One region of the Sphingobacterium sp. 1.A.5 genome, then DNA from elsewhere that is predicted to be linked to it. Evidence: riboswitches for the same ligand, from Rfam matches in the RefSeq annotation. Region 1 holds a riboswitch; the other holds the start of a gene.
What was found. Region 1 has a riboswitch for thiamine pyrophosphate ahead of CRT24_RS07465 (TonB-dependent receptor). Riboswitches for the same ligand answer to the same signal wherever they lie in the genome.
Positions count from the first base shown of each region.

Region 2: it holds a riboswitch for thiamine pyrophosphate, as region 1 does, so the genes downstream of both, thiS (sulfur carrier protein ThiS) here and CRT24_RS07465 (TonB-dependent receptor) in region 1, are expected to answer to the same signal.

Region 1 is NZ_PEBA01000012.1:99,617-105,532, forward strand. It holds gene CRT24_RS07450 (lipopolysaccharide biosynthesis protein) at 1-181, opposite strand, end outside; gene CRT24_RS07455 (acylphosphatase) at 184-465, opposite strand; gene CRT24_RS07460 (amidohydrolase family protein) at 501-1,664, opposite strand; TPP riboswitch at 1,831-1,961, shown strand; gene CRT24_RS07465 (TonB-dependent receptor) at 2,019-4,472, shown strand; gene dtd (D-aminoacyl-tRNA deacylase) at 4,597-5,055, shown strand; gene CRT24_RS07475 (nucleotide pyrophosphohydrolase) at 5,067-5,393, shown strand; gene CRT24_RS07480 (hypothetical protein) at 5,672-5,916, opposite strand, start outside.
Region 2 is NZ_PEBA01000023.1:254,077-259,992, forward strand. It holds gene CRT24_RS11605 (Rho termination factor N-terminal domain-containing protein) at 1-161, opposite strand, end outside; gene CRT24_RS11610 (DMT family transporter) at 216-1,088, opposite strand; gene CRT24_RS11615 (hypothetical protein) at 1,231-1,971, shown strand; TPP riboswitch at 2,049-2,147, shown strand; gene thiS (sulfur carrier protein ThiS) at 2,213-2,419, shown strand; gene thiC (phosphomethylpyrimidine synthase ThiC) at 2,437-4,248, shown strand; gene CRT24_RS11630 (thiamine phosphate synthase) at 4,245-4,859, shown strand; gene CRT24_RS11635 (thiamine phosphate synthase) at 4,834-5,493, shown strand; gene CRT24_RS11640 (thiazole synthase) at 5,465-5,916, shown strand, end outside.

The DNA.
Region 1 (5,916 bases):
CAAAAGCTAAGACAGCATTCAGCATGGAAGCTATCGCAAATAGATTGGTGAAAATACCGTAAATAGATGTTGAGAATTTAGCAGTAAAGAATGGGGTCATCACAAACCCCAGCATTCTTGAAATGATGGTCGAAAGACCATAAATCATCGTATCGCTGACAAATTTCTTAATTACCGACACGTTTATTTATTTTTCTTGATAACCTCAAAATTCCGAAATCCCTTAAGATCTGTGGATTCTTCATAATCCACTTGGTCTACCTCAGCTTTTTCTGGACCTTCCCCACAAAATTCCAACAAAGATTCAAGGGCAAATTCATCGCCTTCTGCTTCGATATAAACTGAACCATCGGATAAGTTCTTTACAAAACCTTTTACACCCAACTGATCAGCAACAGCCTTCGTAGATGCTCGAAAAAAAACACCTTGAACCTTTCCGGTAACCTTAATATTCCAATGTTTCATGAATACAAAGGTATAAGAAGAAATAGAATTAAAAACTATCTAATTCTTCTTACCTTAACTTTTGGATTGAGCTTGAAGGTATCCATACCTTCAAGCAACAATAAACCTGGTCTTTTTCCAACTTCCAATGAACCTAATTCGCTATCTAAATTCAAAGCTTTTGCCCCATTTAAAGTAGCCCATTTGATAGTTTCATTAAAATCCAATTCTGGATATTCTTGGTGAATAACTTTCAATTCCTCTAAAATATCCAACGTATCATTTGACGCCAAACTATCTGTGCCAATAACGATATCATGACCTCCCAGGATGAAATTATTAATTTTTGGGATTCTATCTTCAATGTAAAGATTAGCTTTGGGACACAAACAGAAATAAACAGATCTGCCCATCCTATCCACAAAATCCAGATCCTTAATTGACGTGTAGGTATTATGGACTAATATCAATTTATTCTTGGCAGGTATATAAGGCAGGTAAGATTGAATGGAATTTCTTGCTTGCGCCCTGAAATCCTCCATAACCACATCCATCTTTTCAAAAAAGTCCAAGAACTCCCCCTCTTTATATCTAAAAAGCTTGTTCTCCTCATCACTTTCTTGATTATGGATACTGATAATATTATCCTCACTGATTGCTCTTTTAAGAGTTTTAAACAAAAATTTGGAACATGAATATGGTGCATGTGGGGTAATCGAAGAATGTTTATAGTCAAAGTGGAATTCAATTTCCTTAGCAATGTCGATTCTTGTAACTACATCCTCCTTGGTAGTAGCCATGACCTCTACAAAGGTATGATATTTTATAGGGCTAGTCTCTTTGATTTTTGCTGTAACTGCAGAATTCACATGGTCACCTACGGCTTGGATGCCATTCTCGTACATTAATTTGTCAGCTGCTTCGATTGCCTCTTCCAATTTCATCTCATGATTTCCCCGTTCATTGATTACTGTAGAAAGAAAGATTGGAAGACCTGTCCTTCTTGGAACTACACCAAGCATATGCGAGAGTTCCAAATGGCAATGTGCATTAATAAAACCTGGGATTAACGCCCCTTTAAATTGTTCTATCAGGGTCTCATCTATCTCACCTGGATTGAAAACACCCTTAACAACTCCATCTTCGTCCATCGCAACGACCCCCTTTTTTATAGCAAGACCGGCAACGGGAAACACAACATCAGCAGCGTAATAGTTCATAAAAATATAAGTTCCGTTTTTCTAAAAGTTAGCGAATTTAACCCATCGAGGGCATTGCAGGCAATTTACAAAAAATTATAATCAGTTTAACTAATAAAAAAATAATTACGAATTTGTTACAATATTATTAAAATTTTGTTTTTTTCAACCAAAAGCCTAGATTTGCCCTATCTATTAGGGGTGCCTTGTTTAATAACACAAAGACAGGCTGAGATTATACCCTGTGTTTCAACAACATACAAGAAACACAAACCTGATCTGGGTAATGCCAGCGTAGGGAAAGGGCGGTTAAATAAAACTTGTTGTAACCCCTTGCAGCAAGAAAGTTTAACTCATTAAAACAAAAAATTTATTATGTTCAACAAGCTTTGGGCTACTATAGCCTTATGTTTGCTAACGCTCATGAGCTATGCACAACAAACCTTCACTGTAAGGGTTTTAGATAGTTCTGGAGCCCCAGCAATAGGTGCAACCGTAACTATTGACGGAAAAACCAAATCTTCAAACAATCAAGGAATCGTCGAATTCAGCAACCTGAAAGACCAATTCTATAACTTAAAAATTTCTTTTATCGGTTATAAATCGGAAGTTTCAAGAATCAATCCATCTGTCGTAGCTAATTTTTCCATACAATTAAAAGATGAGGATTTTAAGTTTGAGGAGGTTTATGTCTCTGCAACACGTGCAAAAGAAAACTCAGCAACAACATTTAAAACACTAAATGAAGAGGAAATCCAGAAAAAAAATCTTGGACAGGATATACCGTATTTATTGGACCAAACACCAGGAGTGGTCATTGGTTCTGATGCTGGTGCCGGTATCGGATATACCAATATGACAATCCGAGGATCCGACAATGAAAGAATTAATGTCACATTAAATGGAGTCCCTCTAAATAACCCCGAGAGTATGGGATCTTTCTTTGTAAATCTTCCCGATTTTGCTTCTAATACAGAAAGTATACAGATCCAACGCGGAATAGGAACTTCAACTAACGGACCCGCAGCATTTGGAGCCTCACTCAATTTCCAAACAGATAGATTGGAAGAAAAACCATATCTGGAATTCAATAACGCATTCGGATCTTATAATTCATGGAAAAATACATTAAAAGCTGGTTCAGGATTGATCGCTAACAAATATGCCTTCAATGCACGCTTATCAAGAATAAGCTCTGACGGATATGTAGATAGAGCATCATCAAATCTTAAATCATTCTATGTAGATGGAGGAATATACACCGATAAGCACACCTTAAAAGCAACGGTATTCTCAGGGAAAGAAAAAACTTACCAAGCTTGGTATGGATTGGCAGAACCTCTTTTCACCGGAAATAAAGATAGAATTGAGGAATATGCAGATAATTTATGGCTATTCGACGCTGAAAGAGAGAGGTTCTTGAATGGAGATCGCAAATACAACTATTATACTTATGACAATCAAACAGATAATTATACCCAAACCCATGCGCATCTAAACTACTCTTATCGCCCTTCTGAAAAGATGACCTTCAATACTGCCCTACATTATACACGTGGAGCTGGTTATTATGAAGAATTTAGGTCAATGGATGGTTTAACTCATTACGGAATCGATACTTTACTTCAAAACGGTGAGATTATCAAAAATACCGATCTAATCCGTAGGAGGTGGTTGGACAACCATTTTTATGGCTTGACTTATTCCTTGATATATAAACCTTCAAACAATCTAAATTTCACCTTTGGAGGAGCATACAACCAATATAAAGGCGACCACTATGGCGAAGTGATTTGGGCTAACTTGATTCCTGATGATCAATTAGGAGAAAAGTATTATTTCAGCCAGGCAAATAAAAATGATTTCAACTTCTTTGCCAAGGCTGATTACAGACTGGAAAATGTGCTTTTCAATCTAGACCTGCAATATCGTAATATAGTTTACAATGGTAAAGGTGATGATGACAAAATCAAAGACTTTAAATTTGATGACCACCATAATTTCATAAATCCAAAAGCGGGTATTACATATTTCTTAAATGACAATTCAAACTTATATGCATCCTATGCTTTTGCGAGCAAAGAACCAACAAGAAATGACTATGTAGAGAATCCAATCGGAGAATTCCCGAAAACCGAAAAGATGCAAGATATTGAAGCTGGGTATAGGTTTAGAAATGAAAACTTCAATCTTGGTGCAAACGCTTATGCCATGCTTTATAGAGACCAATTGATTCCTACCGGCGCATTGAATGATGTTGGATCAGCAGTGCGAATCAATGTGGACAAAAGCTATAGACTGGGCTTTGAATTAGATGCTAGCTGGAGAGTACACCCAAAATTCTTATGGGCAGCTACCGCAGCATTGAGCCAAAATAAAATCAAGGATTTTGTAGAGCACATACCTGTTTATGATGCAGATTTTAATGTCGTAAAAAATGAACTAATTACCCATAAGTCTACTGATATAGCAAAATCGCCCGCAGTAGTCCTTTCAAATAATATTACATATAGACCTATAGAAGCTTTGAGCTTTAGTTTCTTGAGCAAATATATATCTAGAATATATTTGGATAATACATCAGGCAAGAACAGAAGTATCGCTCCATCCTTCGTCAATAATTTTCAAGCGGTATATACTTTCTCAGCATTTGGAATAGAAAAAATAGACCTCAACTTAATGGTCAACAATATCTTCAATGAGAAATATGCTACCTCTGGTTATACATACAGCATGATTATGCAGTCCGTTGGACAAAGAGACTACTTTAATTTCTACTATCCACAGGCAGAAACCAATGCCATGTTAGGATTGAATATCAGATTTTAAAAATAAACAATAAAGAGGTTGCCATGCTTGCTGTACCCGGCAACCTCTATTTGCCAAGCTTGAAGTCTCCACCTACCTCAAATAAAATCTTGCCAAATCCATTTTAACTTAATATTTTTAAACCATGCGAGCAGTAATCCAACGTGTAACCTATGCCTCATGTACCGTAAAAGGACAAATCACCGGAAAAATAGACCAAGGCTTACTTATATTTCTAGGAGTAGAAGAAGAAGATGGAAAAGAAGACCTACAATGGTTAGCTCAGAAACTGGTGAACCTGCGAATATTTTCTGATGAGAATGGCCTAATGAATAAATCAATTCAAGATATCAATGGAAACATTTTATTGATTTCCCAATTCACACTTTTTGCGCAAACAAAAAAAGGAAACAGACCTTCCTTTATTCGTGCTGGCAAACCAGATATAGCTAAACCTATGTATGAAGAAATGGGAAAGGTATTATCAGAATTGTTAAATAAAAATGTTCAAATGGGAGTTTTCGGAGGAGACATGAAAATTGAGTTACTAAATGATGGACCAGTAACCATCATCATGAATACAAAGGACAAGGATAATTTCTAAAAAAACCAAATATGACCATCAAAGAAGCACAGGAAATGGTTGATAAATGGATAACTACAACGGGAGTCCGTTATTTCAATGAACTTACAAATACTGCCATGTTAATGGAAGAAGTAGGTGAAGTAGCCAGGATCATGGCAAGACAATACGGAGAGCAATCTTTCAAGAAATCGGACGAAGAAGTAAATTTAGGCGATGAAATGGCAGATGTATTATTTGTATTGATATGCCTAGCAAACCAAACTGGAATTGATCTGACATCAGCGCTGGAAAAAAACCTTGACAAAAAAAATATGCGAGATTCAGAAAGACACAAAAACAATCAAAAATTAAAATAATCCTTTAAGAAGCATCCGTTCTTATGCCTATTGTCTATTGTCTCTCTTACCTAGTACACCCAAATATCGTCCCTATCTTCAAAAACCCATTGATTATTTGCTTTTTCATAGATAGCTAAGTAGCCAACTCCAGCTCTTCCTTCTTGTAAGTAAGCATAGAAAAAGACAGCTTGTGTTCCTTCTTTATTAAAACCAAAATTTGAAAGTCTAACTAATCCATTCGATTTTGGAAAGGTCTTGTAATATTTATACCACCCCCCTCATTACCAAATATATCTTCATAAGAAGAGTGAGTTAATAAAACTATTTTTTTTTTGAGAATGATTTTCAAAATTTAATAAGGTCTTTTGCTTATTCTGTTCAAATAAATCCTTAAATCCCTCTTCGTCTAATTTTGGAATTTTAGATACGGCCTCTTGATAAGGAATTCGAACTTCATCTTTCGCAATGACAGTCTCGTCGCTAATAACAACTATATCACTAACAAAAGAATTCAGAAAAATAGTATAGATATCCAACTTGT
Region 2 (5,916 bases), on a different contig from region 1:
TCTACCTTGGTCCTTTCGTCTAATTTTTTAGACCTGTGATCGATGGTACCTGCGGCTTGGGCATTAGAAATTCGTGCCGCTTTTTCTTTGCTCATTCCTTTATCTACCAAAGCATCATAGGTATCAGGCTTCTTGATTTGTGGAGCTTTATCTCTAGGCATAACTTTAAATTTTAATATATCTTTAGAACACCCAGAATTAATAATTGTTGAATCTTATTGAACTTCTTGATTTTTTGGAATTTGGACATTTCGCTTTGAAAAAACAGTTGTACCAATACTCGCCAAAACTACACAGGCGACAGATAACCATTGTGTAATGGTCAAAAATTCATGTAAAAATACGAGACCAGAAAGTGCAGCAAACGCTGGTTGCAAACTAGTCAGAATACTGAATGTCTTAGTAGGAAGTTTACCCAATGCAATCATATCTAAGGAAAAAGGCAAAGCTGAAGATAAAATGGCAACCAATAGACCTTTTCCAAATAGACTCAGGTTTAAATGCAAAATTGCTCCGTCCCATAATGCAAAAGGTAAGATAAAAAGGGTTGCTATAATCATTCCGGCGGAAACAGCTTGTCTTCCTTCCATAATCTTTGAAACTTTGCTCCCCATCATGATATATACAGCCCAAAATGTCCCTGCCAACAAAGCAAATAACAAACCTAAAGGATCAACACCATTACTTTGCCATGGGACAATCAAGAGAATCCCTGCGCAAGCTAAAACAGCCCAAACAACATCCAGCAATTTCCTAGACAGTGCAAATGCCAAAAACAATGGCCCTACAAACTCAATAGTTACACCCAGGCCCAATGGTATTCTTTGAATTGCCATGTAAAAAATCAAATTCATGACAGCAATCCCAAGACCATAAGCAGAACAATACAACCATTGCTGCTTTGTAAAAGTATGGAGTTTGGGCCTAGTAATGAGATATAAAATTATTGCTGAAAGTCCAATCCGCAATGCCGTGGTAGCTATTGGACCTATAGCTGGAAATAATTGCTTTGCAAAGGAAGCTCCGCCCTGTACACAGATCATAGATAAAATGGCGGCAGTAACGGCAAATTTTGTGTTTCGGATCATGTATTTCACCCAGGTTATTGCCGTAAAGATAAGGCAACTAGATAATTTCTCCTCAGGATTTGTTAAATTAAGTTATCACACAATTATCTTTGAACGATAAATCTTAAATTAGAATATAGTTTTAGGAACCAAAAATCATATCATGAAATTCAAACTAATTATTTTCATCATATTTAATTTCCTATTCACATCAGGTCTATATGCTCAGATTCAGTACAGCTATCCGGGAACTATCTTTTCCAGTGATAGTACTCTTTTATTAAAAAACATCGAAGTAATTAATAAAAGAACAAAGCAAACCTTATATTCAGGTGCTGACGGATCATTTCACATTGACGCAAATCCATATGACAGTATCATGTTTGTCCATCCTCATTGGAATACACTCACTATAGAAGCTTACGATTTGCCAGAGTTGGTATACCTTCAGAAGAAAGCTATCGTATTAGAGGAAATAGTCATAATGGGAAATACAAAAGCAGCAAGATTTAAGGAATTGCACGCCATGAAACATGATTACAATGTTAAGGGTGGCTTACATTATTCTGGAAAACCACCATGGTACCTCCTTTCTCCTTTTGGAGGCTCACCCATAACTTTCTTTTATGAAAAATTCAGTGCTGCAGGGAAAAACGCACGAAGATTTGAAAAGTTCATGAATCAAGAAATCGAAAATATGGAGGTCGACCAAATATTCAATAAGGTTTCCATTTATGAAATTATTCCAATGGAGAATGATGAACTCGAAAAATTTATGGTTGAATATAGACCAGACCTTGAAACTGCTCAATATTGGACGACTTATGACTTACATGTATATGTAAAAAATTCCTACAAAGAATTTAAAGAAAAGAATTCCCAAAACCATATAAACCTAAAGTAAACAGCACTACATACAGGCTTTTACGTGTAGTTTAAATAACAAATTATTTCTTTTAGTTAATTCATTTAGTTAACTTGCCCAAGCTTTAGGGGTGTCTGCACTTGTTGCAGGCTGAGATTTTACCCTTACAACCTGATCTAGATCATACTAGCGGAGGGAAAAGTAAAATGTCTTTCATGGGTCGCCTGTATCCAATGTAGCCATTCCTAAAGCATATTTATTGCTTATAAACTTTAATGGAATGGTATTAATCATCAATCATCAATTAACAAACTTTGCTTTTCCAATTAACAATTTGGAAGAATTAATGCATTTGGAACTCAAAGGCAAAACAAATGGCGTAGCTATAGCTCTTAACAATCAAGTTATTCCAAGAAACTCCTGGTCTGTTACTCCATTGGCAGACAACGATTCAATTCTAATCATTACCGCAACCCAAGGTGGATAATCCTAAAACAAAAAATCATGAAAGAACAAGAAATAACAACGAACCCATTTTCAAATTCGAAAAAAGTATTTATCCCCGGAAAGATCCATCCCATACAGGTTGCGATGAGAGAAATATCGCTAACTCCAACAAAACTTTCCAATGGCTCCGTGGAAATTAATCCTCCAATCACTATTTATGACACCTCCGGTCCTTATACAGATGAAAACGTCACAATTGATATCCGAAAAGGAATAAATAGACTCCGAGAAGAGTGGATATTAAATCGTAATGATGTAGAAGTCCTGGACAATATAAGTTCTGAATATGGCATCCTAAGATTGAACGACTCCAAATTGGATGAGCTGAGATTTTCATATAACCACAAACCGAAAAGGGCTATCGAGGGGGCAAATGTAACTCAGCTACATTATGCTAGAAAAGGAATCATTACACCAGAAATGGAATATGTTGCTATAAGAGAGAATCAAAAGATAGAACAACTGGAAACTGTTACAAAAGGAATGGCAGAACAACATCCTGGTCAAAATTTCGGAGCAAAAACACCAACTTACATTACAGCTGAATTTGTAAGAGATGAGATTGCTGCAGGTAGAGCTATCATTCCAAACAATATTAATCACCCCGAAAGTGAACCAATGATCATCGGCAGGAATTTCTTAGTGAAAATCAATGCCAATATAGGTAATAGTGCAGTCAGTTCGAGCATCGAAGAAGAAGTTGAAAAGGCTGTATGGGCCTGTCGCTGGGGCGCTGATACCATAATGGACCTTTCAACAGGAAAGAACATTCATGAAACTAGAGAATGGATAATTCGAAATTCTCCAGTTCCAATTGGAACAGTACCAATCTATCAAGCATTAGAAAAAGTAAAAGGAATTCCTGAGGACCTTACATGGGAAATTTTTAAAGATACATTGATCGAACAAGCTGAACAGGGAGTCTCTTATTTTACCATTCATGCTGGTGTATTATTGCGATATATTCATCTTACCGCCAAAAGGGTAACCGGAATTGTTTCTAGAGGAGGTTCCATCATGGCAAAATGGTGCCTATTTCACCACAAAGAGAATTTTTTATATACCCACTTTGAAGAGATATGTAAGATTATGAAGCAATATGATGTTGCTTTTTCTTTAGGAGATGGCCTGAGGCCAGGATCTATTGCTGATGCCAATGATGCTGCACAATTTGCCGAATTGGAAACGTTGGGAGAACTAACGAAAATAGCTTGGAAACATGATGTTCAGGTAATGATTGAAGGTCCCGGTCATGTCCCAATGCATATGATAAAGGAAAACATGGAAAAACAGTTAAAAGAATGCGATGAAGCACCATTTTACACTTTAGGACCATTGACGACAGATATAGCTCCAGGATATGACCATATCACCTCTGCAATTGGAGCTGCAATGATTGGATGGTATGGCTGTGCCATGTTGTGTTATGTCACTCCAAAGGAACACTTAGGCCTGCCAAACAAAAAAGATGTAAAGGATGGAGTTATCACCTATAAACTTGCTGCACATGCAGCTGATTTAGCAAAAGGCCATCCAGGAGCACAATATAGAGACAATGCCCTCAGCAAAGCGCGATTTGAATTTAGATGGGAAGACCAGTTCAACTTGTCCTTAGACCCTGATACTGCTAGAGAATTTCATGATGAAACACTGCCAGCAGATGCAGCAAAAGTTGCTCATTTCTGCTCAATGTGCGGCCCAAAATTTTGTTCAATGAAAATCACTCAAGAAATCAGGGAAGCAACCGAAGAAGGTTTGCTCGCGAAATCCCAAGAATTTATCGAAAAGGGTAAGGAAATATATCTATGATCATTGTAATTTCTCCATTGAGCATCATATCCAATGAAATAAATCATGTAAATGAGATGTTTGAAAATGGAATGGATCTTTTCCATTTCAGGAAATATGGTTTACAAGATGAAACAGTATTGGAATATTTGAATAAAGTAAATCCTATTGATAGGATGAAAATAGTGCTTCATTCGCATAAACACCTATCACACGAACTTGGAATTAATCGCTTGCATTTTAATACTGAGGATAGAATTAGTTTACACCCAGATTTAATAGCTATTGGGCAACAACTATCCACATCTACTCATTCAATTGATGAATTCAATGCTTTAAATCAAACATGGACTTATGCTTTTTTAAGTCCAACTTTTAAAAGTATCTCCAAACCCGGTTATGGTAAGCTAAAGACAGTATTGAAAGACATTAAATTCAGAAATAACCAAGAAATGAAACTAATTGGTTTAGGAGGCATAAATTATCAGAACATGGACCAAGTCTTACAAAATGGAGCAGATGGAATAGCACTAATGGGATCAATATGGAATCAAAATAAACCAGCAGCATATATAAAAGCATGCAAACAAAAGGAAAGGATTTGGAATGAAATTGAAAATGAACAATCTTGAAAGAATCCAGTATATATCTGATGGATTTGATTATAACGATCAAATTGAAAACGTCAAAAATGCTTTAGACAACGGAATACAATGGGTTCAGTTAAGGTGGAAAACTTACCCTACAACTAATGAGCTTCACAAACTTGCCTACAATATCAAAAAACTATGTCAAGAATATAAAGCAACCTATATAATCAACGACCATGTATCTCTTGCGAAGGAGATGGATGCTGATGGCATCCACTTGGGATTAAACGATGAGTCAATTGACTCAGCAAAGAACATATTAGGAGAATCTAAAATATTTGGTGGAACCGCAAATACTTATGAAGATGTTATTCGACGTCAAAGGGAAGGCTGCGATTACATTGGCTTAGGACCAATGAGGTTCACGCCTACAAAAAAGAAGTTAAGCCCTATCCTAGGATTGGAAGGTTATAAAAACATCTGTAATAAAATTAAAGCTGGAAAAATTGTTACTCCTCCAATTTTTGCTATTGGAGGTATAGAAGAAAATGATATCCAAAAGCTCATCCACATCGGTATATATGGAATAGCAGTATCCGGTTTGATAAAAAGAAATCCTGAATTGATTACAAAATTGAAAACAAACTATGAAGAACAAATTAATAATTGCAGATAAAGTATTTAGTTCCAGACTGTTCCTTGGCACGGGTAAATTTGGCGATTTAACACAGATGTCGGAATCTGTGTTAGCATCACAGACAGAATTAGTTACATTAGCATTAAAACGAATTGATTCCAAATCCCAAGAAAATAACCTGTTGGAATCTTTAGTCCTGCCACAAGTTAGTTTACTACCTAATACCTCCGGAGCAAGAAATGCCAAAGAAGCTGTGTTGGCTGCTCAGTTGGCTCGGGAAGCATTGCAGACAAATTGGGTAAAGCTTGAAATACACCCTGACCCACGCTATTTAATGCCTGACCCTATAGAAACGTTGAAAGCTACAGAAGAACTGGCAAAATTGGGCTTTGTAGTCATGCCATATATCCATGCAGACCCCGTACTATGTAAAAAACTGGAAGACGCTGGAACCGCAGTCGT